DNA from 3 places in the Rhizobium sp. M1 genome. Region 2 is predicted to be linked to each of the others. Evidence: riboswitches for the same ligand, from Rfam matches in the RefSeq annotation. Region 2 holds a riboswitch; each other region holds the start of a gene.
The links. A riboswitch is a leader RNA that binds a small molecule or an ion and turns the genes downstream of it on or off. The one in region 2 is predicted to bind thiamine pyrophosphate.

Region 1: it holds a riboswitch for thiamine pyrophosphate, as region 2 does, so the genes downstream of both, thiM (hydroxyethylthiazole kinase) here and CO655_RS00410 (ABC transporter permease) in region 2, are expected to answer to the same signal.
Region 3: it holds a riboswitch for thiamine pyrophosphate, as region 2 does, so the genes downstream of both, thiC (phosphomethylpyrimidine synthase ThiC) here and CO655_RS00410 (ABC transporter permease) in region 2, are expected to answer to the same signal.

Annotation. Positions count from the first base shown of each region.
Region 1 is NZ_NWSW01000003.1:332,697-343,163, reverse strand. Features, by position in the region: gene CO655_RS05595 (invasion associated locus B family protein) at 1-365, opposite strand, end outside; TPP riboswitch at 1,047-1,143, shown strand; gene thiM (hydroxyethylthiazole kinase) at 1,186-1,989, shown strand; gene thiE (thiamine phosphate synthase) at 1,986-2,621, shown strand; gene thiD (bifunctional hydroxymethylpyrimidine kinase/phosphomethylpyrimidine kinase) at 2,618-3,451, shown strand; gene CO655_RS05575 (GNAT family N-acetyltransferase) at 3,675-4,154, shown strand; gene CO655_RS05570 (glycoside hydrolase family 3 N-terminal domain-containing protein) at 4,179-5,201, shown strand; gene CO655_RS05565 (ABC transporter substrate-binding protein) at 5,245-6,891, shown strand; gene CO655_RS05560 (ABC transporter permease) at 6,950-7,927, shown strand; gene CO655_RS05555 (ABC transporter permease) at 7,929-8,807, shown strand; gene CO655_RS05550 (ABC transporter ATP-binding protein) at 8,804-9,607, shown strand; gene CO655_RS05545 (ATP-binding cassette domain-containing protein) at 9,604-10,467, shown strand, end outside.
Region 2 is NZ_NWSW01000001.1:75,043-85,509, reverse strand. Features, by position in the region: gene CO655_RS00425 (acyltransferase) at 1-800, opposite strand, end outside; gene CO655_RS00420 (ABC transporter substrate-binding protein) at 889-1,899, opposite strand; partial or broken gene CO655_RS00415 (ABC transporter ATP-binding protein) at 1,968-2,779, opposite strand; gene CO655_RS00410 (ABC transporter permease) at 2,776-3,582, opposite strand; TPP riboswitch at 3,791-3,904, opposite strand; gene soxR (redox-sensitive transcriptional activator SoxR) at 4,237-4,707, shown strand; gene CO655_RS00400 (SDR family oxidoreductase) at 4,828-5,598, shown strand; gene CO655_RS00395 (metalloregulator ArsR/SmtB family transcription factor) at 5,701-6,042, shown strand; gene CO655_RS00390 (LysR family transcriptional regulator) at 6,122-7,015, shown strand; gene CO655_RS00385 (formate dehydrogenase subunit gamma) at 7,147-7,626, shown strand; gene CO655_RS00380 (NADH-quinone oxidoreductase subunit NuoF) at 7,623-9,179, shown strand; gene fdhF (formate dehydrogenase subunit alpha) at 9,243-10,467, shown strand, end outside.
Region 3 is NZ_NWSW01000023.1:109,694-120,160, forward strand. Features, by position in the region: gene CO655_RS22600 (DNA repair exonuclease) at 1-846, opposite strand, end outside; TPP riboswitch at 1,138-1,269, shown strand; gene thiC (phosphomethylpyrimidine synthase ThiC) at 1,365-3,197, shown strand; gene thiO (glycine oxidase ThiO) at 3,200-4,186, shown strand; gene thiS (sulfur carrier protein ThiS) at 4,183-4,380, shown strand; gene CO655_RS22620 (thiazole synthase) at 4,382-5,155, shown strand; gene CO655_RS22625 (thiamine phosphate synthase) at 5,152-5,766, shown strand; gene CO655_RS22630 (substrate-binding domain-containing protein) at 5,946-6,974, shown strand; gene CO655_RS22635 (sugar ABC transporter ATP-binding protein) at 7,036-8,562, shown strand; gene CO655_RS22640 (ABC transporter permease) at 8,585-9,574, shown strand; gene CO655_RS22645 (sugar-binding transcriptional regulator) at 9,576-10,467, shown strand, end outside.

The sequences.
Region 1 (10,467 bases), on a different contig from region 2:
GCCAAGCCGGACGGCAGGAAGACGTTGAGCGGCAGAAGGGCGGTCAGCATCAGCCGCGGCTTGCCCTTGCTCTTGCCCTGAGAAGCGGCCGGCGCGGCGGCGATCGCCAAGGTCAGGACATTGACGTTCTTGCCGTCCTTGGCGACTTGCGCCACCTGCGCGACTTCGCAGGCTGCCGTGTCGCCGGAGCCCGTGCAGCGATAGTACCAGTCGTCGAATTTCTGCGATTTGATGGCCGGCGCCTGGCCTTGAACCACCGCATCAGGAGATTGCGAAAGGGACGGGCTGGAACAACCGAGGAATATCAGGAGGGAGGCGACGGTCCGGAGACCTCCCTTCATGTGGTTTATCGAAAACTTGCCCATCAAAAAATACAACTTCAGGAGGATTTTATTTGCGTGCAGTGCCATATCGCTACAATCGCGCTCACCGTCAACCTGAACGTGTCAGAACGGTAAAGTTTCGGTTAGATATTTACGGCGCGTTTCCATTAGCCAAGTCCTGCATTCGCCGGACTCTTGACAGAAATTTACCGGCAAATCCGAGACTCGACAGTACTGAAATAACGAAAACAATGAGACACCATTCAACTTACGCGGAGCTGTCCAAATGCGCGCCTGCATTGAAAATACGGATAGGCAAACGCGAAGGGCGAATAAAATAATACAATTTGAAATTAAGAAAACCTGCAATCAGAAGAGTGCCTCATCTTCCAAGAAGATTTGTTGGCCACCCGTCACACCCTTCCCCGAATAAACACTGAAACTGCGACAGATCACGCGGGTATTGCGTCACCATCAAATATAAAGGTGTATTTCATCTGAATTGCACCCATGGTTGCCGCTGTTATTCCTGACCAAAAGGGGAGGCAAAGGTCGGGCGTTCCGAGACGCCTTCGCGCAATGCTGCTGTCGCCACCCGAATCATTGGGCTCCCCGGCTGGCAAGATCCGCTGATCATCCGCCCCTAATCATGGCTCAGTCGCCCTCAGCCGCGAACGTCATTTTCGGGATGACAGCCGCGCCCTTCTCTGCGAAAAAGAGGGCGATGAGAGACAGGGGCGTTCGTCGACAGACGGGCTGAGAAGAACCCTTCGAACCTGAACCGGATAATGCCGGCGGAGGGAGTCGCTCGGGGCAACGAAGTAGACGCCGCCCCGCGCCCGCCCCGCCAGAAAGGGGCGCCATGCAGAGCAAGATCACCTCGGGAGCCATGCTGAAGGCGATGCGGGAGAAGCCGCCGCTCGTTCACTGCATCACCAATTACGTCGCCATGAACATCGCCGCCAATGTCCTGCTTGCGTCAGGCGCCTCACCGGCCATGGTGCATGCGCCTGAGGAAGCCGGGGAATTCGCCGGGATCGCGAGCGCGCTGACCGTCAATATCGGCACGCTGTCGACGCAGTGGATCGAAGGCATGCTGGCGGCGGCGAAGGCGACGGCGTCATCAGGCAAGCCCTGGGTGCTCGATCCGGTCGCCCATTATGCTACGGCTTTCCGCCGCAATGCGGTCGCCGATCTCCTAGCGCTCACGCCGACGATCATCCGCGGCAACGCTTCCGAGATCATCGCGCTTGCCGGCGGAGAGAGCCGCGGCCAGGGCGTCGACAGCCGCGATCCCGTCGAGCAGGCGGAGGGTTCGGCCCGTCGGCTTGCGGAGCGGCAACAGGCCATCGTCGCCGTCACCGGCGCGGTCGATTTCGTGACCGATGGCGCCCGGGCGGTGCGCATCAAAGGCGGATCTGTCCTGATGCCGCAGGTCACCGCGCTCGGCTGCTCGCTCACCTGCCTGGTCGGCGCCTTCGCCGCCGCAGTGCCCGAGGATACGTTCGGCGCGACGGTCGCAGCACTCGCAACCTTCGCGGTTGCCGGCGAGGATGCCGCACTCGGAGCGGCCGGCCCCGGTTCCTTTTCCTGGCGTTTCCTCGATGCGCTGGCCGCGCTCGACGGTGAAACGCTCGATGCCAGGGCAAGGATATCGGCTGCATGAAGACTTTCGACCTTTCGCTCTATCTCGTCCTCGACCCCGATCTCTGCGCCGGGACCGGCATGGTCGAGACCGCCCGCCTTGCCGTTGCCGGCGGCGCGACGATGGTGCAGCTGCGCGACAAACAGGCCGGCACGGCACGCATGATCGAGACCGGCCATGCCTTGAAGCAGGCGCTCGTTGGCACCGGCGCGCTCCTCGTCGTCAATGACGATGTCGAGGCTGCCATCGCCATCGGCGCAGACGGCCTGCATATCGGCCAGGAGGATATGAACGCGCTCACCGCGCGGAGCATGATCGGCCCCGAGATGATCCTCGGTCTCTCGGTCGAGACCGAGGCGCTCGCCGCCGCCGTCGATGCCGATCTCGTCGATTATGCCGGCGTCGGACCGGTGTTTGCGACGCCGACCAAGGCCGACCACAAGCAGCCGATCGGCTTTGACGGGCTTGCCAGGCTGGTGAAGGCTTCGCCGGTGCCATCCGTTGCCATCGGCGGCCTCAAGGCTGACCATGTCGCCGAAGTGTTTGCTGCCGGCGCCAGAGGGCTTGCCGTCGTCTCCGCCATCTGCGGCACGCCGGATCCGGAAGCCGCCACGCGCCGCATAGCCGCAGAAATCCGAAAGGTCCCCGCATGATCCGCAACGTCCTCTCCATCGCCGGTTCCGATCCTTCTGGCGGCGCCGGCATCCAGGCCGATCTCAAGGCCTTTTCCGCCCGCGGCGTCTACGGCATGGCGGTGCTGACCGCACTGACGGCGCAGAACACCCAGGGCGTCACCGGCGTGCATCTGGTCCCGCCTCCATTCGTCGCCGACCAGGTCGATGCCGTCTTTGCCGATGTGCGCGTCGATGCCGTCAAGATCGGCATGATCGCCAATGCCGCCATCGCCGACGCCGTCGCCGCCGCACTTTCTAAAGCTCTGGCCGCAGCAACGGCCAACGGACGCGGCATTCCAGTCGTCCTCGATCCGGTCATGATCGCCAAAGGCGGGGCCGCCCTGCTCGCGCCCGAAGCGGTCGACGTGCTGACCCTCCGGCTACTACCGCTTGCCACGCTGCTGACCCCGAACCTGCCGGAGGCCGCCGCGCTGCTGCACCAGCCGGTCGCGACGAACCGGGCTGAGATGGCGGTGCAGGCCGAACGGCTGCGCGCCCTCGGCCCGGCCGCGGTGCTGGTCAAGGGCGGCCATCTCGACAGCGACGAGAGCCCCGACGTGCTGGCCGCCGCCGATGGCCTGCACTGGTTCGAAGCCCAGCGGGTGCCGACCAAGAACACGCACGGCACCGGCTGCACGCTGTCGAGCGCGCTGGCGGCCGAGCTTGCCAAGGGCGCCTCGGCGCGAGAAGCGGTCGCCATCGCCAAGGATTACCTTGCCGGCGCGGTCGCGGCGGCCGGACACCTTACCGTCGGCTCAGGCCACGGGCCGGTGCAGCATTTTCATGCGCTTTGGAAAGACGCCGAATAGGGTCCCTTCACAGAGACGGAGACATCGCGACCACGATGGAAAACGGCCCCGCCTCCCGGGCCGTTTTTGCATTGCGCCACCTTGCATTGAAACCGCGGCCGCGGGTCGACGGCCGCGAGGCGCGATTTGAAATAGCCTGTTGACAAGACGGGTGAGATGGCCAAGTCTATGACATTAAAAGGGGATATGTTCCGCAATAACGGAATAAGAGGAGGAATGACAGGTGCCAGACCTGCTTGTGAGCCTATATTCCGCGCGGCTCGCCGACCTGAAACAGAAAGCCGATGATGTCGGCGCCTCCATCCGCCCGGCCCTCCCCCCGGAGCTGCATCTCGTCGTCAACTGGGTTCGCGAACACTTCAGCGAGAACTGGGCAAGCGAGGTCTCGGTCGCCTTCTCCCGCCAGCCGGTCGCCTGCCTGATCGCGATCGAAGGCGGAACGCTTCAAGGCTTTGCCTGCTACGACACGACGGCGCGCGGCTTCTTCGGCCCGACCGGCGTTGACCCGCAAGCCCGCGGCAAGGGCATCGGGCTCGCGCTGTTTTCCGCCTGTCTTGAGACGATGAAGAGGCTCGGCCATGCCTATGCCTTCATCGGCGATGCCGGTCCGGTCGATTTTTACGCCAGGACCGCAGGCGCCATCACCATCCAGGCCCCCGACAAGGGCATTTACGAAGGCATGCTGAGAAGCATGCCGAAATGACCATCTGATACCGGAGCACTAGACTTGTCCTCGACCCCACTCGCCCTTTTCGTCGGCCTTCCCAATCCGGTTCTTTCGGATGAGGAATTCGCGCTGCTTCGCGAGACCAATCCGCTCGGCCTCTTCGTCGGCCGGCGCAATCAGCGCGAGCCGGAGCAGACGAAGCGGCTGATCGAACGCTTTCGCGAAGCCGTCGGCCGCGACGACGCCCCCGTCTTCACCGACCAGGAGGGCGGCCGCGTCCAGCACCTCGATGCTGGTCCCTGGCCGCTCTTCCGCAGCTCCGGCCAGTTCGCCGAGCTCGCGCGCCGCGATTTCGATCTCGGCAGAAAAGCATTGCGCCTTTCCTCCCAGGCCATGGGCGCGATGATGACGGAACTCGGCCTTTCGAGCGGCTGCTCGCCCGTTCTCGACCTCGTCTTCGAGACGACGAGCGCGGTCATCGGCGCCCGCTCCTTCGGCCCGGATCCCGATGTCATCGCCGCCCTCGGCCGCGAGGTGGTCGACGGCCTGCTCGAGACCGGCAACATGCCTGTGATGAAGCATATTCCCGGCCATGGCCGGGCGACGCTCGACTCCCACAAGGAGCGGCCGGTCGTCGACGCCAGCCGAGAAACGCTGACCACGACGGATTTCAAACCCTTCGTCGCATTGAAGGACACACCCTGGGCCATGGTCGCCCATGTCGTCTACTCCGCCTACGACAGGGAATTGCCGGCCTCCGTCTCACCGATCATGCACGACGTCATCCGCAAGGACTTGGGTTACGGGGGCGTGCTGATCTCCGACTGCATCTTCATGGAATCGCTCTCCGGTACCCTGCCGGAACGCGTCAAACAGGTGCTCGACGCCGGCTTCGACATCGCGCTCCACAGCCATGGCGATATCAGGGAAAGCGAAGCAGCCGCCAAGGCGGCGCGCCCGTTGACCGACGCCGCACTGCAGCGGATCGCCGCCGGCAAGGCCCGTCTCGGCAATCTCAAGATCGACTATCGGGCCGCCCATGCCGAGGTCGAAGACATATTTGCAAGCGCGCTGGTCTCCTGACTGGCGCGCCAACTCTCACCGTATAAAAGAAGGGGAATAAAACATGAAAAAATATCTTCTTGCCGCCGCCGGGCTGACGCTGCTTTCGGGATCTGCCATGGCGCAGACGATCCTGACGGCCAATATCGAACCGGCGACGACCTGGGTTCGCAACTTCAACCCGTTCAACCAGACCTCGGCGCGCCAGTCGACGCTCGATTTCATCTATGAGCCGCTTGTTATTTTCAATCGCTTCGACAGCAACAAGCCGGTCTACCGTCTGGCCGAAAGCTTCAAGCTTTCCGACGACCTGAAGAGCATCGAGTTCAAGCTGCGTCCGAACCTGAAATGGTCGGACGGCAAGCCGTTGACCTCAGCCGACGTCAAGTTCACCTATGACTACCTGAAGAAATTCCCGGCGCTCGATTTCGTCAGCATCTGGACCTTCGTTACCGACGTCCAGGCCGTCGATGCCCAGACCGTGCGCTTCACGCTCGCCAATCCGAGTTCGCTCGCCGCCGAGCAGATCTCGCAGCTGCCGATCGTCCCCGAACATGTCTGGAAGGATGTCGCCGACCCAGTCACCTTCGCCAACGAAAACCCGGTCGGCAGCGGCCCGTTGACCGAGGTCCCGCGTTTCACCGGCCAGACCTACGACCAGTGCCGCAACCCGCACTATTGGGACAACGCGCATCTGAAGGTCGATTGCATCCGTTTCCCGCAGCTTGCCGACAACAATCAGATGCTGACGGCAACGGCCGACGGCACGCTCGACTGGGGCGTCTCCTTCATTCCCGATATCGACAATGTCTATGTCTCCAAGGACCCGGCGCATTTCCACTACTGGTATTCGCCGAGCAGCATGGTCGCCTTCCTGTTCAACCTGGAAACCGCGAACGAGAACAACAAGAAGGCCTTCAACGACCTGAAATTCCGCCGTGCCGTGTCGATGGCGCTCGACCGCAAGACGATGATCGACGTCGCCGGCTATGGCTACCCGACGCTGAACGAAGATCCCGGCCTGATGGGCGAGCTTTACAAGAGCTGGGCGGATCCGTCGGTCAAGGCCGATTTCGGCAAGTTCGCCACCTATGACGCCGACGCCGCCAAGGCGCTGCTCGACGAGGCCGGCTACAAGGACAAGGACGGCGACGGCTTCCGCGACAATCCCGACGGCAGCAAGATCTCCTTCTCGATCATTGTCCCGAACTCCTGGACCGACTGGGTCGATACTGTCAACATCGCCGTCGAAGGCATGCAGGCGGTCGGCATCGATGCCAAGATCGAAACGCCCGAAGAAGCCGTCTGGACCGGCAACCTCATCAACGGCAGCTTCGATGCGGCGATCAACAGCCTGCCGGCTTCGGCCTCGCCCTACTACCCCTACAAGCGCGCCTTCAGCGCTTCGGACAAGGGCAAGACCCGCTTTACCGCGCAGCGCTGGTTCAATCCTGAGGTCGAGAAACTCGTCACCGAGTTCACCCATACCGCGGATCTCGCCAAGCAGAAGGAAACGATGAACAAGGCGCAACGCATCGTCGCCGAAAACATGCCGATGATTCCGGTGTTCAACAATCCGAACTGGTATCAGTACAACACCAAGCGCTTCACCGGCTGGTCGACCAAGGAAAATCCCTTCGTCAATCCGTCGATCTCGCGGACGAACCCGGCACGCCTCTTGAACCTGCTCGCGCTCGAGCCAGCCAAGTAAAGGCATTGATCCCGGGAGCGGTGGCGTTCAACGCCGCTCCCGCCACGACGGAGTTCCCATGGCTTTCCTGCTTCGCCGCCTCGTCTTCTACATGGCAGCCTTCATCGCGGCAGCGACGATCAATTTCTTCCTGCCGCGGCTGATGCCGGGCGATCCCGTGCAGATCATGTTTTCGAGCGCCGGCACCGAATTGCCGCCGGAAAGCCTGCAGGCGCTGAAGCTCACCTTCGGCTTCGTCGATGGGCCGCTCTGGCAGCAATATCTCACCTATCTCGGCAGCATCTTCACGGGCGATCTCGGCCGCTCGATCAAGTATTTCCCGCTGCCGGTCACCTCGGTGCTCGGCCATGCCCTGGTCTGGACCGTCGCCCTGATGGGGACGGCGACGATCGTCAGCTTTGCGCTCGGCACCTTGCTCGGCATCCTTGCCGCCTGGCGCCGCGGCAGCAGGTTCGATGTCGTCGTCTCCGTCGGTGCGATCTTCGCCACCTCGGTGCCGGCCGTCGTCACCTCGCTGATCGTGCTTTTCATCTTCGGTTTCACCCTCGGCTGGTTCCCGAACGGCTATGCCGCCGATCCCTCGCTCGATCCGGCCTTCAGCCTGCAGTATCTCGGCAGCGTCGCCTATCACGGCATCCTGCCGATGGTGACCCTCTGCACCGTGCTGATCGGCGGCTTCACCGTCACCATGCGCAACAACATGATCAACCTGCTCGGTGAGGATTATATCGTCATGGCCCGCGCCAAGGGCCTGTCCGACCGGCATGTGATGCTCTGGTATGCGGCGCGCAACGCCCTGCTGCCGACCGTTTCCAGCCTTGCCATCGCCATCGGCACCATCCTCGGCGGCTCGCTGGTGACCGAGGTCGTCTACAACTATCCCGGCCTCGGCAACATTCTCTACCAGGCGATCCTCGCCCGCGATTATCCGGTCATCCAGGGCCAGCTGCTGATCATGACCGCCACCATGCTGATCGCCAATTTCATCGTCGACGTCAGCTATGTCATGCTCGACCCGCGGCTGAAGGGAGCGTGAGATGAAGACCCTGCTTCGAAACCGCAAGGCGCTCACCGGCCTCGTCATCATCGCTTTCATCGTCATCGTCGCGATCGCAGCGCCGCTGCTGACCCAATACGACCCCGCCGCCCGCACCGGGCGGCCGCACCAGCCGCCGTCGCTCGACCATATCCTCGGCACGACCCGCATCGGCCAGGACGTCTTTGCCCGGCTGATCTACGGCGCCCGCACCTCGCTGGCCGTCGGCTTCGGCGCCGGCCTGCTGATCACCCTTGTCGGCACCGCGCTCGGCATCATTTCCGGCTATCGCGGCGGCAAGACCGACGAGGTCATCAGCTTCTTCACCAATATGGTGCTGGTCGTTCCCAACCTGCCGCTGCTGCTGGTGCTCGCCGCCTTCATCGGCCAGGCAAGCCCCGTCGTCATCGCCCTGATCCTCGGTGCCACCTCCTGGGCCTGGGGCGCCCGCGTCACCCGCGCCGAGACGCTCTCGGTCAAGCAGAAGGATTTCGTCAAATCCGCCGAGATGATGGGCGAGCCGCAATGGCGGATCATGACATTCGAGATCTTCCCCAATGTGATCTCCATCGTCGGCATCAATTTCATCGGCAGCGTCATCTTCGCGATCATCACCGAGGCGACGCTGGAATTCCTCGGCCTCGGCGATCCCCGGGCGATCTCCTGGGGCACCATGCTCTACAACGCGCAGAAGGCTTCGGCCCTTTCGGTCGGCGCCTGGTGGGATATTCTCACCCCCTGCTTCGCGCTCGCCCTCCTCGGCATCGGCATGTCGCTCCTGAATTTCGCCGTCGACGAGATCGCCAATCCGCGGCTGCGCACCGGCAATCATCTGAAGCGCTGGTCGCTGCTCGTCCGTTCCGGGGAGGGCCGCCTGTGACGCAACCGCTGCTTTCGGTGAGGAACCTCACCATCGATTATATCGGCGAAGAGAAGGATTTCCGCGCCGTCGACGACGTCAATTTCGACGTCGCGCCCGGCGAGGTCTTCGGCCTTGCAGGCGAATCCGGTTGCGGCAAGAGCACCATCGCCTTCGCCATCAGCCGCCTGCACAAGCCGCCGGCGCTGATCCGCAAGGAGAGCCGCATCCTGCTCGACGGCCGCGACGTACTCGATCTCGACCAGCGGGCGCTTGCCGCCTTCCGCTGGGGCGAGGTCGCCATGGTTTTCCAGAGCGCCATGAATTCGCTGAACCCGGTGCTGCGCATCGAGGCGCAATTCTACGACCTGCTGCGCACCCATAAAGGCATGAGCCGCACGCAAGCCCGCGAGCGGACCGCCGAGATGCTGACGCTCGTCGACATCGCGCCGGATCGCATGCGCGATTATCCGCATCAGTTTTCCGGCGGCATGCGCCAGCGCATCGTCATCGCCATCTGCATGGCGCTCGATCCGAAACTCGTCGTCATGGACGAGCCGACGACCGCGCTCGACGTCGTCGTCCAGCGCGAAATCCTGCAGCGGATCAACGAATTGCGCCGCCGCTTCGGCTTCTCCGTGCTGTTCATCACCCACGATCTCGGGCTGATGGTGCAGTTCTGCGACCGCATCGGCATTATGCTGTCCGGTAGGCTGGTGGAGCAGAACAGCGCCGAGGCGATCTACCGGACGCCGGCGCACGACTATACGAAGAAGCTCTGGGCCTCCTTCCCCTCGCTTCATGGAGGCGTACGGCTATGAGCGAGGCCATCCTTGCGCTCGACACGGTGACAAAGACCTTCGGCCACGGCGCGTCCGCCGTTCATGCTGCCCGCTCGATCTCCTTTTCGCTGCGCGCTGGCCGGGCGCTGGCGCTCGTCGGCGAATCCGGCAGCGGCAAGACCACTTGTGCCCGCATGGCGATGCGCGAATATCTGCCGACATCTGGCCGCGTCCTCTACAAAGGCCGGCCGGTCGAAACGGCGAATTCCGCCGAAATCGCCCGCTACCGCCGCTCGGTGCAGATGATCTTCCAGGATCCGTTCGCCTCGCTGAATCCCGCCCACACCATCGCTCACCATCTTCGACGCCCGCTGAAGCTGCATCGCCCTGATATCAAGGGGACTGATATCGACGCCACCATCCGCGAACTGTTGGAGCGCGTCAGGCTCGATCCCGATCTCGTCGCGCCGAAATATCCGCATGAACTCTCCGGCGGCCAGCGCCAGCGCGTCAACATCGCCCGCGCCCTTGCCGTCAAGCCGGAGGTGATCGTCGCGGACGAACCGACCTCGATGCTCGACGTCTCGGTGCGCCTCGGCGTGCTCAACCTTTTGAACGAGATGAAGCGGGAGATGAATCTCGGCCTGCTCTACATCACCCATGATATCGCCACCGCCCGTTATGTCGCCGAGGACATCGCCGTGATGTATGCCGGCCAGATCGTCGAATGGGGCAGCACCGCCCGAGTGATCGACAATCCGCTGCATCCCTATACCAGGCTGCTGCTCTCGGCCGTGCCCGATCCAGACGTCCGTTTCGAAGATCCGAAGGCGCGGCTGAGGCCCGACGAGGTCGAGGATATCCGCCGCCGTTCGGCCGCCCCGCAGGACGATGTCGTC
Region 2 (10,467 bases):
GCAATGGCAAAAGCGAGAAGCGCTGCGGCATCGAACCAGAAGGAACGCCTTGCAGGCAGCATGACGTCGATGCCGGCGGCAAGCGCGCCGAGCGCGAAGACCGCGAAGAAGCCGATCGGATTGTAGTTGGGCATCCATTCCTTCGCCCCGCCCTGCAGGCCATAGGCCCAGCCGCGCCCGATGTCGTCGAGCGCAAAGAGCCTCAGGATTGCCAGATGGGCAATGAGGACGACGGCAATGACGCAGAGCCAGGCGGAACGGGCCAGCAACCGGCGCTGCCGCAGCCGCGGCAGGCGAAACAGCAGGAGAAAGCAGGCGGGCAGGAGCACATAGCTGCTGACCTCGAAGGGGATGGACCAGAGCGGTCCGTTGGCTTCGACAGGGAAAAACGTGCGCCAATGCCATTGGCTCATGAACAGCAGTCCGGAGATGTAGCGAAGCGCAAGCTCCGGTGTCAGCGGCGCGGCAAGCAGCGTCAGGCTGACAACGAAGCTGACCGTGGCGGCGACCCAGAAGCCGGGGGCGATGCGCGCCGCCCTGCGGATGGCGTAGGTCCCGAGGCTCGGCATGTCGCCGCCGGCATCGAGCGCGCGCCAGAAGGGACGGGCCAGAAGAAAGCCGCTGAGCACGAAGAAAATGGCGACGCCGAAATTGCCGAAGCGGAGGATGTGCGCCGTCGATGCCAATTCATCGGGAATTCGGCGCATATCCAGCCGGAGCGCGAGATGATGAGCAAGCACCAGCAGGCAGGCCGTCGCGCGCAGAAAGTCCGCTCCGGCCAGTCTCTCCTGTGGTCGCATGTCATTCCCCACCCTGCCGATCCGGCTCAAACCGTCCCGATCCGAAACTTGCCGCGGAACGCCGCCGCGGGCAAGGCCGGGGCGGCGTTCAGCCGAGGAGTTCGTTGGTATAATAGGTGGAAAAGTCCGGCTTCTCCTTGAGTGCTGCGCCATTCGCATCGACCAGGATGCCGTTCTCGAGCAGGAAGGCGCCGATGGCATCGGCCTTCGCCGGGTCGATTGTGCCGATCACGCCGGCCTCGGATTTGAGGAAATGCCCGTCGATCAATGCCTTCTGGGACGCTTTTACCAGTTCCGTATTCATCAGTGCGCCATTGCTGTTGGAAATCAGCAGGTCGCAGGCTTCGTCAGGATGGTCGACGGAATAGGCATAACCCTGGCGCGTGGCCTGGATGAAGGCGCGGGCGTGTTCCCGACTCACCGCAAGATAGGCGTCGCTGGAAACGATGACGGTCGTCTGCTCGTCGGGAATGCCATAATCGGAATAGTGGAAGCGGCCGAGCTTGCGGTTTTCCAGCTCGGCGGCGATGCCTTCCCAGGTGTAGATCTCCAGCGTGAAATCGACCGAGCCATTGTCCAGCGCCTCGTAGGCGGAAGTGCCGAGGGTGACGGTCTTGACGTCGCCCGTGCCGCCGTCATTGCGGATCATCGCGGAGATCAGAGCGCTCTCCCAGGTGCCGCCAAAGCCGCCATAGGTCTTGCCGTCGAGATCTTTAGGGCTCTTGATGTCGTCGCGTCCGGCCTTATAGATCAGACGCGCGGTTTCGGTCTGGACGACGCCGTAGACCATCTTCACGTCACCGCCGCCGGCGCGCTGCGTCATGGCCTCGATCTCGCTGCTGATGCCGAAATCGGCGACCCCGTTCGACACCAGCGTGCCGGCGCTGGTGTCGGTAAAGGGTAGAATTTCGACGTCGAGGCCGGCGGCGGCATAGAAGCCCTTCGCCTTGGCGACATAGATGCCGATATGGTTGGTGTTGGGCGTCCAGTCGAGCGCAATGCGAACCTTTGCCGGCGCTGACTGGGCGAAGGCGGTGCGGCCGGCGAGGCTTGTCGCCAGGGCGGCGAGGATCGTCTGTCGACGGGTGAGAAGCAGCATGGTGACCTCCTCAGGTCTCTAGAGCATGATGCCGAAAAGTGTGAGCGGTTTTCGGACGACATCATGCTCTAACTCTTTAAATTGGAGCAGGATTCTGATTTAGGCCGACCGGCCTAAAATCATCCTGTTCTAGCGGATGAAGCAGGGTTTGCAGGATTTCGGTCTCGATCGCCTGGGCCGCCGGCGAGCCGAGATCGGCGATGCTTCTCGGGCGGGGCAGGGGAACGCGGAATTGGCGGATGATACGCGCCGGGCGCGCCGATAGCACGTAGATCCGGTCGGAGAGGAACACCGCCTCGCGAACGTCGTGGGTGATCAACAAGGCCGTCCAGCGATGTTGCGTCCACATGCCCTGCAGCCATTCCTGGATCTGCGTGCGCGTCAGCGCGTCCAGCGCGCCGAAAGGCTCGTCGAGCAGCAGCATGTCCTGGCTCTGGACGACGGTGCGCAACAGCGCGGCGCGCTGGCGCATGCCGCCGGAGAGCTCGGCGGGATAATGGTGTTCGAAGCCGGCAAGGCCGAAATGCTCGAACAGCGGCGCCACGGTGGCGCGGGCGGCGCGACGGCTCATGCCGCCCACCTCCAGGCCGAGTGCGGCATTGTCGATGATCCGGCGCCAGGGCATCAGCGCGTCGCGTTGCGGCATGAAGGCAAAGGAATGCGGTGCCTGTTCCAGCGGGGCGCCCTTGAAGAGCAAGGCGCCTGAATCGGGTCGAAGCGCCTGGGTCAGCAGTCCGAGTACCGTCGACTTTCCGGAGCCGGAGGGGCCGACGATCGAGACGAACTCGCCGCTTGCGACAGCGAGCGAAATGTCGCCGAGCACCTGCATGCCGTCGAAGGATTTCGAAATCTTGCGCAGTTCGACCAGTTCATCGGTCATCGGCGGCGCTCCCCGGACGGTTGCCAGGGCATGACGAGGCGCTCGATCATCAGCGTCACTCCGAAGAGGCAGAGTGTCAGTACGGCGCTGACGACGACGGCGGCGAGGACGAGATCCGGCCGGAAATTGTTCTTGGCGTTGAGGATATAGATGCCGAGGCCGCGTGCGGCTCCCGCATATTCGGCAAAGATCGCGCCGACGACGGCATAGGTGATCGAGATCCTGAGGCCGGCGAAGAAATAGGGCAGCGAGGAGGGAAGCCGGGCCAGGCGGAAAATGCGCCAGCGGCTTGCCTTCATCGAGTTCAAGAGTTCAGCGATGTCGCGGTCGGTTGCCTCATAACCCTGCAGCAAAGCGACGAGCAGCGGGAAGAAGGTGACGAGCGCAACCAGCAATATCTTCGGCAACAGGCCGAAACCGAACCAGAGGACGACGAGGGGCGCGATCGCCACCAGCGGCAGGGTCTGGCTGGCAATGAAGATCGGCAGCAATGCCCGGCGCATGAAGGGCATGAAATCCATCAGGATCGACGAGACGAAAGCGAAGGCGAGCGACAGGGCGAAGCCGCCGAGTGTGGCGCCGAGCGTCGGCCAAGTGTTTGATATCAACGCTTCGCGGTTCAGCCAGCCCTGGGTCAGGATGCGCGAAGGCGCCGGCAGGATGGACGGTTTGATGCCGGAGAGATCGACATAAAGTTCCCATGCGGCCAGAAAAGCAAAACCGGCGAGCAGGGCGGGGGTCGCCCGGTAGAGGGCGGCACCGAGCGCGGCAAGGCGCGAATCCGATGGTGGTGGCGATGTCATCAGCGTCGATTTCAGGCTTTCGTCCGGCTGCATGATTCTTCAGGTCGGAATCGATCCAAGGACAAAATCATGCAGCGATTCAAAGTGCCGCGGCGCCCTTGGCGCGCTTGAAAAGTCGCGCGGCGCCGCAGATGCGCAAACCTGTCGAAGACATCGGGAATGGTGCCGGCGAGCCTGCCGGATATCGGAAAGGGTGACACTTGTGCGCCGGAAAACATCTGAACCTCGCTCCGCTGGCATTACCCAGATCAGCTTTGAAGGGTCCGGAGGCTTGCGCTTCTCATCTCAGCCCCGGCGACACGGAGCTCCCCTGTTATTTCAGCGAAAACTATCATCGGGGTTTTCTTACCGCAACCGCAAAATCACACATCCGTCCGCCGGGTCGGAACGGAACCGCGGACGCGAAAAAACACCCGGGCGGAGTCCTGCCCGGGTGTTTTCCGAGGTTCCGTACCTGCCGGGAACGGAACCCGAGCTCGTCTCAGGCGGCTATATCGGCAGGACGCGGCCGTGGCGAGGGTGGCAAATGCCGGCGCCATGATTTCAGTCCGCTATCGACCGGGTGATCTGACTGTCGCTCCTTCCTGCACCTGGGCTTTACGCCCGGGGGAGCAGGCGTTATAAAACCTCAACTAATATTGAGGTCAAGAGGCGATGGATACGATCACCGTTACGCCGCTCGGCAGGCTTTTGACGGTCGGCGAAGTGGCGGAACGCAGCGGTCTTGCCGTCTCGGCATTGCATTTCTATGAGGCCAAGGGGCTGATCTCCAGCATCCGCACGCGCGGCAATCAGCGGCGTTACGGACGTGACGTGCTTCGCCGGCTCGGCATCATCAAGGTGGCGCAACGTGTCGGCATTCCGCTTTCGGAAATCCAGACGGCGTTTGCCTCCCTGCCGCAGGGGCGCACGCCGACGGTTGCTGACTGGCAGACGCTGTCGGCGCGCTGGAAGAATGAACTCGACGAGCGAATCAGACGGCTCAGCCTGCTGCGAGACCGTCTGACCGGCTGCATCGGCTGCGGCTGTCTGTCGATCGACAGCTGCCCCTTGCGCAATCCCTGCGATCGGCTTGGCGAGGAAGGGCCGGGTGCGCGGCTTCTGGAGAGCGGGAACGAAAGCTGAGCCTCCCGGAGCTCTCTCCTGCGCGGAAAGATCGATGCGTGCCTTTCTTTCGGCCGGCGCGCGCATATGTTAAGGGCGAATGACGCAACCGGCGGCATCGTCCGCGAGGAGGACGGCTTCGTGTTCCATCCGAGACTATTCGAAAATCGCAATGTCGTCGTCACCGGCGCCGGGCGGGGCATCGGCCTCGAGGTGGCCCGGCAGTTCCTGGACTGCGGCGCGAAGGTGATCGTCCATACCGGGCGCAAACCGGGACGGGATCTGCCGGATTTCCTGCTGACGGCTGGATCGGAAAGACGGGCGCTGTTGCTCAACGCCGATTTCACCGCGGTCGGCGGCGCTGCGCAATTTGCAGAGGACGCTCTCGCCTTCTTCGACAAGGTGCATGTGCTCGTCAACAATGCCGGCACCATGCTCGGCCGTTTTCCGGCCGCGACGCTGACCGACGCGGATTATGAAGCGATCGTACGGCTGAACCAGACGTCGGTGGTGGCGCTGACCCGGGCGCTGTTGCCGGCATTGAAGGCGGCCGAAGGCGCCGCCATCGTCAACACGGTTTCGATTTCAGCGCTGACTGGCGGCAGTCCCGGTTCTTCGGTCTATTCGGCCTCGAAAGCCTTCGTTTCCACCTATTCCAAGGCGCTTGCCCGTGAGCTGGCGCCGGATGGCATCCGGGTCAATTGCGTCTCGCCGGGAACGATCGAGACGGATTTCCATGAGCGCTATTCCTCCCGCGAAAAGCTGGAGCAGACGCGAAAATCCATTCCCCTGCAACGGCTCGGCACGGCCGAGGATTGCGCTCCCGCCTATCTGTTCCTGGCGTCTTCTTCGCTCTCCGGATACATTACGGGCCAAGTCCTCGAGATCAACGGCGGTCAGCTTATCTGCTGATTTACTTGGACCTTTTTTGGCATTTCATCACATTTGACGAATTCGCTTGTGCGAATATGCTATTGTGCTGATCTACCTTTTGCTTCCCTTCCGAGATGCCGAATGCCGTTGCCTATACCGGAGCCGGGGATGACCGGCCAGGAATTGCACAAACTCGCTGCAAAAGCCCATGAAGCGAGCGATCTGCTGAAGGCGCTGGCGCATCAGAGCCGACTTCTCATCCTCTGCATCCTCGCGAATGAGGAGCGGACAGTGGGTGAAATCGAGAATATTCTCGGCATACAACAGGCAATGGTCTCGCAGCAACTCGCGCGTCTGAGGCTCGAAGGGCTGGTCAATACGCGCCGTCAGGGCAGGCTGGTCTATTACAGCATCGGCAATCTCAGCGTGCTTGCCTTCCTCGAATCGCTGTTCGATCTTTTTCCGGCTGCCGAAAGCGGTTAAAGCATGTCGGGTCGCGCGGCGGCTGCCGCGCAGAAGATGGGCTGGATCCGGATGATATCATGCCGGGTCGGGAGACCGGATGATCGACAAGCTGGAATTCTTCATCGCCCTTGCCAATGAAAAGCATTTCGGCCGCGCTGCGGAGGAATGCGGGATTTCGCAGCCGACGCTCTCGGCCGCCATCCGCCAGCTGGAGGATCAGCTCGGCGTCATGCTGGTGCAGCGCGGGTCGCGGTTTCAGGGGCTGACGCCGGAGGGGCAGCGCGTGCTCGAATGGGCGCGGCGCATCGTCGGCGATGCCCGCACCATGCGCGAGGAAATGCGCGCGGCGCGGCGCGGTCTTTCCGGCCACATTCGCCTCGCCGCCATTCCGACGGCGCTCGCCATGCTGTCGCGCATCACCACGCCCTTTCAGGAACGACATCCGGGCGTGACCTTCTCGATCGTCTCGCGCAATTCGCTGCAGGTGCTGAGCATGCTCGAAAATCTCGAGATCGACGCCGGCATCACCTACCTTGAAAATGAGCCGCTCGGCCGCGTCACCAGTGTTCCCCTCTATGCCGAGCGCTATCATCTGATCACGGCTGCGGGCAGCCCGCTGTCTGATCGCGACACTGTGACCTGGAAGGAGGTCGGCGATCTTCGGCTTTGTCTATTGACCGCCGACATGCAGAACCGACGCATCATCAATCGGCACCTGACGGAAGCCGGCGCGACGGTGCATCCAACCCTCGAATCCAACTCGATGATCGTGCTGTTCTCGCATGTCAGAACCGGACGCTGGGCAAGCATCATGCCGCGCAACGTCGCGAAATCATTTGGATTCCCAATAGAAATCCGCATGATCCCGATCGTTGAACCGGAGGCCCACCATCTGGTCGGCCTCGTCGCGCCGTATCGCGAGCCCTTCACGCCGCTCGTGTCGGCCTTGCTGCATGAAGCGCGAGTGCTCGTGCAGGATGAAGAGCTCTGATAGGAAAAACCTATCAATCCACAAGATAGCTTTATTGATCGTCGCCAGCTTCCTTGAGATGCTGCGTGTGGGATGGCCTCGCTGGGGAGGGCGCCATTCCGCAACGAGCCAGCGGCTGGGAGGGCTGCCTTATGACCATTCATATCGCCGAAGGCGATATCGCAGCACGCACGCGTTCCATTGTCGCCGACCTTCGCTTCCTTGAAGGGCCGCTGCTTCCCATTCTGCATCAAGTTCAGCAGGAATTCGGTTATGTGCCGCAGCAAGCCCTGCCCGTGATCGCGGAGGAACTGAACCTTTCGCGCGCCGAGGTGCATGGCGTGATGAGCTTTTATCACGATTATCGCGACCACCCCGCCGGGCGGCATGTGCTGAAGCTCTGTCGCGCCGAGGCCTGTCAGTCGATGGGCGGCGACGCGCTGGCTGAGCGCATCAAGGCGCTGCTCGGCATCGATTTTCACCAGACGACGCTCGACGGCAGCGTGACGCTGGAGGCGGTCTACTGCCTCGGGCTCTGCGCCTGCGGCCCGTCGGCGATGCTCGATGGCGAGGTGTATGGCCGGGTCGACGATCAGATGGCGACGGAACTCGTTGCGGAGGCGCGCCGATGACAGTCAAGATATATGTTCCGCGCGATGCCGCTGCGCTGGCGCTCGGGGCCGAAAAGGTGGCAAAGGCGATTGCCCAGGAGATCGTCGCCCGCGGCCTCGATGCCGAGATCGTGCGCAACGGCTCGCGCGGAATGTTCTGGCTGGAGCCGCTGGTCGAGGTCGAGCTTGCCGGCAAGCGCATCGGCTACGGACCGGTGAAGGCAAAGGATGTGTCCGGTCTTTTCGACGCCGGCATTGCCAATGGCGGCGATCACCCGCTCTGTCTCGGGGAGGTTGAAGACCTCCCGTTCCTGAAGCAACAGACCCGCCTGACCTTCGCCCGCTGCGGCGTCATCGATCCGCTCTCGCTTTCGGATTACGAGGCGCATGGCGGCCTTGCCGGCCTCCGCCGCGCCGTTTCGATGGCGCCCGCCGAAATCGTCAAGGAAGTCACCGATTCCGGCCTGCGTGGACGCGGCGGCGCAGGTTTCCCCACGGGCATCAAATGGAAGACCGTTCTCGATGCGGCCGGCGACCGCAAATATATCGTCTGCAATGCCGATGAGGGCGACAGCGGCACCTTTGCCGACCGGATGATCATGGAGGGCGATCCCTTCGTGCTGATCGAAGGCATGGCGATATCAGGACTTGCGACCGGCGCCACGAAGGGCTTCGTCTACACGCGGTCGGAATATCCGCATGCGATCGCTGCGATGAGCGAGGCCGTCGCCATCGCGCGACAGGCCGGGATCCTCGGCCCGTCGGTGCTCGGCTCGGGCCGCGCCTTCGATATCGAAGTGCGCACCGGCGCCGGCGCCTATGTCTGCGGCGAGGAGACGGCCCTTTTGAACAGCCTCGAAGGCAAGCGCGGCGTCGTGCGCGCCAAGCCGCCGCTGCCGGCGCATAAGGGACTGTTCGACTGTCCGACCGTCATCAACAACGTGATCTCGCTCGCTTCCGTGCCCGTGATCATGGAGAAGGGCGCCGCCTTCTATCGCGATTTCGGCATGGGCCGCTCGCGCGGCACCATCCCGCTGCAGATCGCCGGCAATATCAGATATGGCGGTCTTTACGAAACAGCCTTCGGTCTTTCGCTCGGCGATATCGTCGACAGGATCGGCGGCGGTACGGCGACGGGACGGCCGGTCAAGGCCGTGCAGGTCGGCGGGCCGCTTGGGGCCTATTTCCCGCGGGCCCTGTTCGACACGCCGTTCGATTACGAATTCTTCGCCGCCCGGGACGGGCTGATCGGCCATGCCGGCATCGTCGTCTTCGACGACACCGCCGATATGCTGAAGCAGGCGCGTTTCGCCATGGAGTTCTGCGCCGTCGAAAGCTGCGGCAAGTGCACGCCTTGCCGCATCGGCTCGACGCGCGGCGTCGAGACGGCCGACAAGATCGCCCATGGCATCGAGCCGGAGAAGAACCGGGCGCTGCTGGCCGATCTCTGCAATACGATGAAATTCGGCTCGCTCTGCGCCCTCGGCGGATTCACGCCCTATCCCGTCATGAGCGCGATGACGCATTTCCCGGAGGATTTTTCGCCGGCGCCGATTGCGGAGGCGGCTGAGTGATGACTTTCCACCTGTTAACTTCCTCCCAATTGCTCATTTCCACGTCCATACAGGAGGCCGACCATGTCTCTCATCCATGAAATCGACTACGGCACTCCCGCTTCGAAATCGGAAACCATGGTGACGCTGACCATCGACGGGCAGCAGATCAGCGTGCCGGAGGGCACCTCGATCATGCGCGCTTCGATGGAGGCCGGCATCGAGGTGCCGAAGCTCTGCGCCACCGACATGATCGATGCCTTCGGTTCCTGCCGGCTCTGTCTCGTCGAGATCGAGGGCCGGGCCGGCCTGCCGGCCTCCTGCACGACGCCGGTGGCGGCCAATATGGTGGTGCGCACGCAGACGGATCGGCTGAAGGACGTCCGCCGCGGCGTGATGGAACTCTATATTTCCGACCACCCGCTCGACTGTCTGACCTGTGCTGCCAACGGCGATTGCGAATTGCAGGACATGGCGGGCGCCGTCGGCCTGCGCGACGTGCGCTACGGCTATGACGGCGACAACCATGTCAGGGCACGCAACAATGGCGAGATCAATCTGAAATGGACGCCGAAGGACGAGTCCAATCCCTATTTCACCTTTGACCCCTCCAAGTGCATCGTCTGTTCGCGCTGCGTGCGCGCCTGCGAGGAGGTGCAAGGCACCTTCGCGCTGACGATCGAGGGGCGCGGTTTCGGCTCCAAGGTGTCATCGGGTGTGCATGAAGCCTTCATCGATTCCGAATGTGTCTCCTGCGGCGCCTGCGTCCAGGCCTGCCCGACGGCGACGCTGACCGAGAAGTCGGTGATTGCGATCGGCCAGCCCGAGCATTCGGCCATCACCACCTGCGCCTATTGTGGCGTCGGCTGTTCCTTCAAGGCGGAAATGCGCGGCGAGGAGCTGGTGCGCATGGTGCCCTGGAAGGACGGCCAGGCCAATCGCGGCCATTCCTGCGTCAAGGGTCGCTTCGCTTACGGCTATTCCAACCATAAGGATCGCATCCTCAACCCGATGATTCGCGAAAAGGTCAGCGATCCCTGGCGCGAGGTGAGCTGGGACGAGGCCTTCGCGCATGTGGCGTCGGAGTTCCGCCGCATCCAGTACCAGTATGGCCGCGAGGCGATCGGCGGCATTACCTCGTCGCGCTGCACCAATGAGGAAACCTATCTGGTGCAGAAGCTGGTCCGTGCCGGTTTCGGCAACAACAATGTCGATACCTGCGCCCGCGTCTGCCATTCGCCGACCGGCTACGGCCTCGGCCAGACATTCGGCACCTCGGCCGGCACGCAGAATTTCGACAGCGTCGAAC
Region 3 (10,467 bases), on a different contig from region 2:
CGTATGATCGCGCTGCGCCTGTAGTGCCGCTTCGATCGCCATGGCCGCGTCTCGCCAATCGTCGACACCCGTGAGGTCGACATCGACGCGCTCGAACTGCGCGATGCTGGTGCGCCGCTCCTCGACCGTCACCGTCCGGTCGTCCGCCACGGTCACCAGCGACACCGTCTTGACGCCCGACTCGTTGATGTCGCGGCCTTGCGGCATGCCGGGCATGATGACCGTCGCCGTGCCGGGATAGTGGCTGCGCTGATGAAGATGGCCGAGCGCCCAGTAGTCGAATCCCGAGGCGTGAAGGTCGAGCACGTTGCAGGGCGCATAAACGTCATGGCCGGCCGATCCGGCAAGGCTCGTATGCATGATGCCGATATTGACCGCACCTGCGACCGGCGGCTTGAACTTCGGCAGAAGCGGGTCCGGCGCCTGCGGCTTGGCGAAGCTCAGACCGTGGATCGCGATCGACAGACTGCCCTTCGTCGCCTCCACGGTCTCGGCGTGGCCGCCGAAGACCTTCACCGTATCGGGCATCACCAGCTCCCTGGCGATCTTCGACATCGCATCGTGATTGCCGCGGATCTTGAAGACGCAAATCCCCGCCCGGTTCAGCCGTTCCAGCTGGCTTGCCAGGAAGCGCGCCGTCTTCATCGACGTCTGCTCGCCGTCATAGAGATCGCCGGCGATGACCAGCGCATCGACCTGCTCCTCGAGGCAAAGGTCGACGATCGCGATCAGCGCCTGCCGGCTGGCGTCACTCACGAGATCGGCCAGCTCGGCGTTGCGAAGCGCCAGCGACCGCAGCGGAGAGTCGAGGTGGAGATCGGCAGTGTGAACGAAACGATAAGCCATGAATGCAGAAATCGTGTTGCGACAGAATGATGAGCCGGTGCCGTCGGACAGATGAACGCGCGGTCGCTGTCACGTGGCCGTGAGGATGAGAATATGGAGCACGCGTCCAAGGGGCGCGAGCGAAATGGCCCGGCAAACCGGCCCATCCACAATCAATGTTGCTCGACCGGGGCCGGTCCGGCCGCCGGCACACTCTACGATACCAGCCGATCGGCGACCAGCATCGACAGCCACTGCCTTGAAACGCAAAAGGGCTTCTTGACACAAAGGCCGCTGCGGTCTTTGATGGCGACCATTCACCAGGGGTGTCCCGGCAAGGGGCTGAGATTCTGCTAGACGATTCGGCTTTGCCGATTGTGGCGCAGTGACCCGTTGAACCTGATCCAGTTCATACTGGCGTAGGGACGGTGCGGACGCTGCGGCTGTTGGGCGGATTTTCGCTTTGTCGCGCAAGGCGTCTTTCCATCATTCCAACACTGGAACTGGGTCTCCAAACGTCAAACCTTGGAGCCTCATCCATGAATATTGTTGCACCCCAGCTTACTCCCGTCGTCACCACCGGCTCGCTTCCGGCCTCGACCAAGATCGTCAAACCCGGAACGCTCTATCCGGATCTGCGCGTACCGATGCGCGAAATCAGCCTTCACCCGACCTCCGGCGAGCCGCCGGTTACGGTCTATGATTCCTCCGGCCCCTATACCGATCCGGCCCATATGGTTTCCATTGACGCCGGGCTGCCGCGTTTGCGCGAAGCCTGGGTCAGGGCGCGTGGCGACGTCGAAGCCTATGAAGGCCGGGTGGTGAAGCCTGAAGACAATGGTTTTGCCACGGGCGAGCGGCTGACGCCGGAATTTCCCATTCGCAACACGCCGCTAAAGGCAAAGGCCGGACGCGCCGTCACCCAGCTCGCCTATGCGCGGGCCGGCATTATCACCCCGGAAATGGAGTTTATCGCGATCCGCGAAAACCTCGGCCGGCAGGCCGCGAAGGAGGCGCTCGCGCGCGACGGCGAGAGCTTCGGCGCGCATGTTCCGGATTTCGTGACGCCCGAATTCGTGCGGCGGGAAGTCGCCGAGGGCAGGGCGATCATCCCCGCCAATATCAACCACCCCGAAACCGAACCGATGATCATCGGCCGCAATTTCCTGGTGAAGATCAACGCCAATATCGGCAATTCGGCGGTCACCTCGTCGATGGCGGAAGAGGTGGAGAAGATGGTCTGGGCGATCCGCTGGGGCGCCGACACTGTCATGGACCTTTCCACCGGCCGCAACATTCACAACATCCGCGAATGGATCATTCGCAATTCGCCGGTTCCGATCGGCACGGTGCCGCTTTACCAGGCGCTCGAGAAGGTGAACGGCATTGCCGAAGATCTGACCTGGGAAGTCTATCGGGATACGCTGATCGAACAGGCCGAGCAGGGCGTCGATTATTTCACCATCCATGCCGGCGTGCGGCTGGCCTATATCCCGCTCACCGTCAATCGCGTCACCGGCATCGTCTCACGCGGCGGCTCGATCATGGCCAAGTGGTGTCTGCATCACCACAAGGAGAGTTTCCTCTACGAGCATTTCGAGGAAATCTGCGACATCTGCCGCGCCTATGACGTCTCCTTCTCGCTCGGCGACGGTTTGCGTCCGGGATCGATCGCGGATGCCAATGACGCAGCGCAATTTGCCGAGCTGGAAACGCTGGGCGAACTGACCAAGGTTGCCTGGGCGAAGGACTGCCAGGTGATGATCGAGGGCCCCGGCCATGTGCCGATGCACAAGATCAAAGAGAATATGGACAAGCAGCTCAAGGTCTGCGGCGAAGCGCCCTTCTATACACTCGGACCGCTGACGACCGACATCGCGCCGGGCTATGATCACATCACCTCCGGTATCGGCGCCGCGATGATCGGCTGGTTCGGCACGGCCATGCTCTGCTACGTCACACCGAAGGAGCATCTGGGGCTGCCCGACCGCAGCGACGTCAAAACCGGCGTCATCACCTACAAGATCGCCGCCCATGCCGCCGATCTCGCCAAGGGACATCCGGCCGCCCGCATCCGCGACGACGCGCTGTCGCGCGCGCGCTTCGAATTCCGCTGGGAGGATCAGTTCAACCTCTCCCTCGACCCGGATACGGCCCGCTCCTTCCACGACGAGACCCTGCCGAAGGAGGCGCACAAGGTGGCGCACTTCTGTTCGATGTGCGGCCCGAAATTCTGCTCCATGCGAATTTCCCACGACATTCGCGCCGAAGCTCAGAAAGAGGGATTGGAAGCGATGGCGGCCAAGTACCGCGATGGCGGCGATCTCTACATGCCGGTCGCAGAGGTCGCGAAAACTCCCGCCGGAGAATGACCATGCGCGTTCTCGTCAAAGGGGCCGGCGTTGCCGGCCTCACCGTGGCCTGGCAGCTCTATCGCCACGGCTTCCGCGTCACCCTTGCGGAGCAGGCCGACAAGGCCGGCGCCGGCGCATCCGGCTTTGCCGGCGGCATGCTGGCGCCGTGGTGCGAACGGGAAAGTGCGGAGGAGCCGGTGCTGACGCTCGGTCGCCTTGCCGCCGATTGGTGGGAGGCGGCATTGCCCGGCCATGTCAATCGCCGGGGAACGCTTGTCGTGGCGGGCGGGCGCGATTCCGGCGAGCTCGACCGCTTTTCCCGCCGGACAAGCGGATGGGAATGGCTGGACGAGGCGGCGATCGCCGCTCTGGAGCCTGATCTCGCCGGCCGCTTCCGCAGGGCGCTGTTCTTCCGGCAGGAAGCGCATCTCGATCCACGGCAGGCGCTCGCCGCCCTGGCCGCAGGGTTGGAGGACGCCCGCATGCGTCTCATGCTCGGCGTCACGGGCGAAGCTGATCTTGCCCATTATGACCGGGTAATCGACTGCACCGGTGCCGCCCAGATCGGCCGGCTGCCTGGATTGCGCGGTGTTCGAGGCGAGATGCTCTGCATCGAAACAGGCGAGGTCAGTCTCTCCCGCCCCGTCCGCCTGCTGCATCCGCGCCACCCGATCTATATCGTGCCGCGCAAAAAAAACCGCTTCATGGTCGGGGCGACGATGATCGAAAGCGACGATGCCGGCCCGATTACCGCGCGTTCGCTGATGGAATTGCTGAACGCCGCCTACGCCTTGCATCCTGCCTTCGGCGAGGCACGGGTCACGGAAACCGGCGCAGGCGTGCGGCCCGCTTATCCCGACAATCTGCCGCGCGTGACGCAGGAGGGACGCACCCTCCATGTCAACGGCCTCTACCGCCACGGCTTTCTGCTGGCGCCGGCCTTGGCCGGCGAAGTGGCGCGGCGTCTTCTCACAGAACAAGGACCTCAGGAAAGGAGGGCGTCATGACCTTCATCATCAATGGCGAGGAACAGGAGGTCGCGGCCGCGACGCTCGCAGATCTGCTTCTCGCTCTGGACTACGAAGGCGGGTGGCTGGCGACCGCGGTGAACGGCGAACTGGTGCACCGCGAGGATCGCGCCGATTTCGTGCTCGGCGAGCGCGACCGCATTGAAATTCTCTCACCGATGCAGGGAGGCTGACATGCTGAAACTCTACGACGTCGAGGTCCATTCCCGGCTGCTGCTCGGCACCGCCCGCTACCCGTCGCCCGCCGTCCTGGCAGAAGCCGTGAGACGCTCGAAGGCCGAAATTGTCACCGTCTCGCTGCGGCGCGAGGCCGCCGGCGGCAAGGCGGGCGGCGCCTTCTTCGAGCTGATCCGCGAGCTCGGCGTGCGGGTGCTGCCGAATACGGCCGGGTGCCACAGCGTGCAGGAGGCTGTGCTGACGGCGAAGATGGCGCGCGACGTTTTCCGCACCGACTGGATCAAGCTCGAAGTGATCGGCCATCACGATACGCTGCAGCCCGATGTTTTCGGCCTTGTCGAGGCGGCCCGCATCCTGACCGGCGAGGGCTTTCAGGTCTTCCCCTATACGACCGACGACCTTGTCGTCGCCGAAAGGTTATTGGAGGCCGGCTGCCGCGTCCTGATGCCTTGGTGCGCGCCGATCGGCTCCGCCATGGGGCCGGTGAACCCGATGGCACTGCGGTCATTCCGAGCGCATTTTCCGGATGTGCCGCTCATCGTCGATGCCGGCATCGGCCGCCCGTCGCATGCCGCCGCCGTCATGGAGTACGGTTACGACGCCGTTCTTCTCAACACCGCCGTTGCCGGCGCAAGCGACCCTGCCGCCATGGCCGAGGCCTTCGCACTTGCCATCGATGCCGGCCGCCTCGCGCATGGCGCCGTACCGCTGGAGCCGCGCGACATGGCCGTTCCCTCAACTCCCGTCATCGGAAAGGCCATCTTCTCATGACGCTCGACCCCTTCTATCTCATCGTCGACAGCGCCGAATGGATCGAGCGTCTCGTGCCGCTCGGCGTCAAACTCGTCCAGCTGCGCATCAAGGACCGGCCGGAGCCGGTGCTTCGCGAGGAGATCCGGCGTGCGAAAGCCGCCTGCGTGGCAGCGGGCTGCCAATTGATCATCAACGATTACTGGAGGCTGGCGATCGACGAGGGATGCGATTTCATTCATCTCGGGCAGGAAGACCTGATGGCGGCCGATCTGGCTGCCATTCGCCGCGCCGGCCTGAAGCTCGGCCTTTCCACGCACGATCCATCAGAACTAGAAACCGCGCTGGCCGCCGCGCCGGACTATGTTGCCCTTGGGCCGGTCTGGCCGACGATCCTCAAAGAAATGAAATGGGCGCCGCAAGGCGTCGAACGCCTTGCGGCCTGGCGGCGGCGCGTCGGACCAATGCCGCTCGTGGCCATTGGCGGGATCACCGCCGAACGCGCGCCGCTGGTATTGGAAAACGGCGCCGATAGCGCTGCCGTGGTCACCGATATCACCCGCAATCCGGATCCCGAGGCCCGCACACGACAGTGGCTGGCCGCGACCGCGCCTTGGCGATCTGTCGGTTGAGACGCCGCATGGCTGAAGTGAAATATATTTCAAGTCGTGAATTATATTGACAGTCCTCGAGCTTTACGCTTAGCTGCCCATACCGGACGTCGAGGAGGAAGTCCGGACTTCAACACGATCAGCGGCGCTTTTCGGCGCCCTCGGGCTTTTGGGAGAGGCTTCGGCCTCAAGGAGGACTCTTGCGCACTTTACTCACCACGACCGCAATGGCGGTTTTTGCTGCAACGTTTATCGCCGGCTCCGCCGCCGCTGCGACGGAGAACCCGTTCCGCTGCAAGCCAGGCGAAAAATACGTCATGAACGTCATGGTTTCGGGCGTCGAATATTGGTTCCCGGTTTACGAGATGTTCAAGCAGGCGGGGCAACAGCTCGGCTGCGAAACGGAATATACCGGCACGCCGGAATATGACGTCAACAAGCAGATCGCCACTTTCGACCAGGCGCTGGCGCAAAATCCGGCCGGCATTCTCGTCCATCCGATGAATTCCGACCCGTTCATCGAGCCGATCAACCGCGCCATCGGCCAGGGCACGGCGGTCGTCACCTTCGCGGCAGACTCGCCGCTCTCCAAGCGCGTCTCCTTCATCACCTCGGACAATACCCGCGAAGGCACCTATGCCGCCGATGCGATCGCCGAGAAGATGGGCGGCAAGGGCGAATATGCCGTTCTCGAAAACCCCGGCCAGGACAACCACGACAAGCGCATCGCCGCCTTCATCGCCCGCATGGAAGAGAAGTGGCCGGATATGAAGCTCGTCGGCCGCGCCGCATCCAACCAGGATCCGACCAAGGCTTACCAGGGGCTTTCCAGCCTCATCCAGGCCAATCCGAACCTCGGGGCGGTTTTCATGCCGGAAGCGAATTCGGCGATCGGCGCCGCGCAGGCCAACAAGGAAACCGGCGGCAAGGTCCTCGTCATGTGCGCCGACGTCAACGCCAACATCCTCGACATGATCAAGGCCGGCGAAGTCTTCGGCTCGATCAACCCGAACCAGGGCATGCAGGGTTATATGGGCTTCATGCTGCTGTGGCTCGCCAAGCACCCGGAACTGATCGATCCGATGAACGACGCCAAGCGCTCGGGCTTCAACCCGATGAGCATCCCGGTCGTCGACAACGGTCTCTCGATCGTGACCGCGGCAAATGCCGACGACTTCTATTGGGACAAGTATCTCAAGCATCGCGGCACCAAGGGCATCGAGGAATAAGACCCCGACAGGCCATCCGCACTTTTCGGTGCGGATGGCCGAGACGGAGAGGAGGAAGATGATGGCGGAGCCCGTGCTCACCATTCATGGTGTCACCAAGCATTTCGGGGCGGTGAAGGCGTTGACGGATGTCGACTTCACGCTCGAGCGCGGTGAAGTCCATGCGCTTTGCGGCGAGAACGGCGCCGGCAAGTCGACGCTGATGAACATCATCGCCGGCGTGCTGCAGCCGACCGAAGGCGAAATCCGCGTCGACGGCAAGGCTGTGCGCATTTCCTCTCCGGCCGCCGCCCAGTCTCTCGGCATCGGCCTGGTGCATCAGGAAATCGCGCTCTGCCCGGATGCGACGGTCGCTGAAAACATGTTCATGGCGGCGACCAACCGTCGCCGGGCGCCGCTCATGAACTACCGCGGGCTGGAGCGCGATGCGCAGGCGGTGATGAACCGGCTTGCCGCGATCGATGTCCGCCGCAAGGTTGCCGACCTGCCGATATCAAGTCAGCAGCTCGTCGAGATCGCCAAGGCGTTGACGCTCGACTGCCGCGTGCTGATCCTCGACGAACCGACGGCTGCCCTGACCGAGACCGAGGCGCAACAGCTCTTCTCGATCATCCGCGACCTCAAGGCGAACGGCATTTCGATCATCTATATCAGCCACCGCATGGCGGAAATCTTCAGCCTCTGTGACCGGGTCACCGTGTTCCGTGACGGCCGCTACGTCTGCACCGACCGCATTGCCGACGTGACGCCGGACGACGTGGTGCGCCGCATGGTCGGCCGCGAAATCACGCAGCTCTATCCCGACAAGCTCGGTGCCGGCGAAACGTCAGGCGAGATCATTCTCGAGGTCGACGGCATCAGTGACGGGGTGCGTTTTCACGACGTCAGCTTCGGCCTGCGCAAGGGCGAGATCCTCGGCATCGGCGGCCTTATCGGCTCCGGCCGCACGGAAATCGCCGAAGGCATCTGCGGATTGCGGCCGCGCACGGCGGGAACCGTCCGCCTGCAGGGCGACGTGAGACCGATCCGCGCCTATTCCGATGCCGTGAAAGCCGGCATCGTCTACCTGTCCGAGGACCGCAAGGGGTCAGGCGTCTTTCTCGAAATGTCCATCGCGCAGAACATATCAGTGCTGGATCTGAAGGCGCTCACCAATTCGGTCGGCCTGCTGAATGGCCGCGCGGAGGCCGCGCTAGCAGATGATTTTGCCCGAAGGCTTGCCGTGCGCATGAGCGGCATCGAGGCGCCCGTGAAATCGCTTTCCGGCGGCAACCAGCAGAAAGTGGCGATCGCCAAGCAGCTCGCGGTGAAGCCGAAGGTCATTCTGATGGACGAGCCCACGCGCGGCATCGATGTCGGCGCGAAAGCGGAGATCCACCGCCTGCTGCGCGAGCTCGCAAGCTCGGGCATCGGCATCATCGTCATCTCGTCGGAAATGCCGGAGCTGCTCGGCCTTTCCGACCGTCTGCTGGTCGTCCGCGAGGGACGCATCGCCGGCGAACTCGGTGCCGACGAGATGTCGGAAGAGGCCGTGATCCGCCTTGCTTCCGGCATGGGCAGCGCAAGGGCGGCAGACCATGCCGCGTGAAGAGAACATGGGAGAGAGGGAAATGGCAATCGACACGATGGCGGCAGGCTTGCCCAGGACGTCGTCCTTCAAGCGCATCGGCACGATGCGCGAGGCCGGGCTGATCGCGATCATCCTGGCGCTCGGCATCATCATGAGTTTCGCCTCGCCGCACTTCCTGACGCTCGGCAATTTCCGCGCGATGCTGATGAGCTTTTCCGTGGAAGGCATCGTCGTCGTCGGCATGACGATCCTGCTCATCGTCGGCGGCATCGACCTTGCGGTCGGCTCCGTCGTCTGCTTCGCGATGGTGCTTTCGGGCTCGCTCTTTCTCGCCGGACTCGATCCGTGGACGGCCTCGCTTGCCGGCATTCTTGCCAGCAGCGCCATCGGCGCCATCATGGGTTTCTTCGTGACCGTCGTCGGGCTCAACCACTTCATCACGTCGCTGGCGGGCATGGTGATCGTGCGTGGCCTCTGCCTCATCATCACCAAGGGCACGCCGCTCTCGCTCTTCACGCTGCCTCCCGGCTTCAAGGCGGTGGGGCAGGGCACGTTCTACGGCATTCCGTATGTCATCCTGATCTTCGTCGCCGTCGTCATGCTGTTCGATTTCCTGCTGCGCCGGGCGACCGCCTTCCGCAAGGTGTTCTACACCGGCAGCAATGAAAAGGCGGCGCTCTATTCCGGCATCAAGACGAACCAGGTGAAGTTCTGGGTGACGGTGCTCTGCTCGACGCTCGCAGGTGTCGCCGGCGTCATCTACATGTCCCGCTTCGGCGCGGCGACACCCACATTCGGCGTCGGCATGGAGCTGAACATCGTCGCCGCCGCGGTGATCGGCGGAGCCTCGCTGAACGGCGGCTCGGGAACCATCCTCGGGGCCATCCTCGGCATCGCGCTTCTTTCCCTCGTCACCTCGTCGCTGATCCTGCTAAATGTTTCCGTCTATTGGCAGGACATGATCAAAGGATGCATCTTGCTTGCCGCCGTATCCATCGACCATTTCCTGCACAAGCGGAAGGCCGCCTGACATGCCGATCGCCAAACTGAAACCCAGGACGACAGCCCCGCGCGAAGAAATCGTCATCGCCCGCCAGATGCACCAGGCCCTCGTCCTGCATTTTCTGGAAGGTCTGACGCAGGCGCAGATCGCCGATCAGCTCGGAATCTCGCACGCCACGGTCAACCGTCTCATCAAGCGGGGCCGTCAGCTCGGCCTGGTCGAAATCAAGATCAAGTCGCCGATCGAACCGCTGGTCGATATGGAGGAGCGGCTTCTGGCGCTCGGCGGCATCAGCCGCGCGGTCGTGGTCCCGACCGTCTCCGACAATCCGCAGACCGCGCTGCAGGCGGTCGGCGAGGCGGCAGCCCGCCTGCTGCTCGAAGAAATCGCCGATGGCGATACCATCTGCATCACCGGCGGCAAGGGCGTCAGCGCCGTCGTCGCCGGCCTGCAGGCGCCGCGCCGCTTCGATGTCGAGGTCATCCCGGCCACCGGCTGCGTGCAGGGCAAACACTATACCGACGTCAACCACGTCTCGACGCTGATGGCCGACCGGCTCGGCGGGCGCTCCTACCAGATCCACGCGCCGCTTTTTGCCGATGACGCCGAGCAGCGGTCGATGCTGATCAATATGCGCTCCGTCGCCGACGTCTTCCGGCGGGCGCGCGAAGCCAAGGTCGCAGTGGTCGGCATCGGCTCGATCCTGACCGATGATTCGAGCTATTACGACCTGCACCCTTCCTCCAGCACCGATCGCGCGGCAATCGAGCGTTCGGGCGCCAGCTGCGAACTGCTCGCCCATTTGCTCGACGATCACGGCCGCGTCTGCGACTACAGTCTCAACCGGTCGCTGGTTTCGCTGACGCTGCCGGAATTCGCCTCGATCCCGACGAAGATCGGCGTCGCAAGCGGCCCGAACA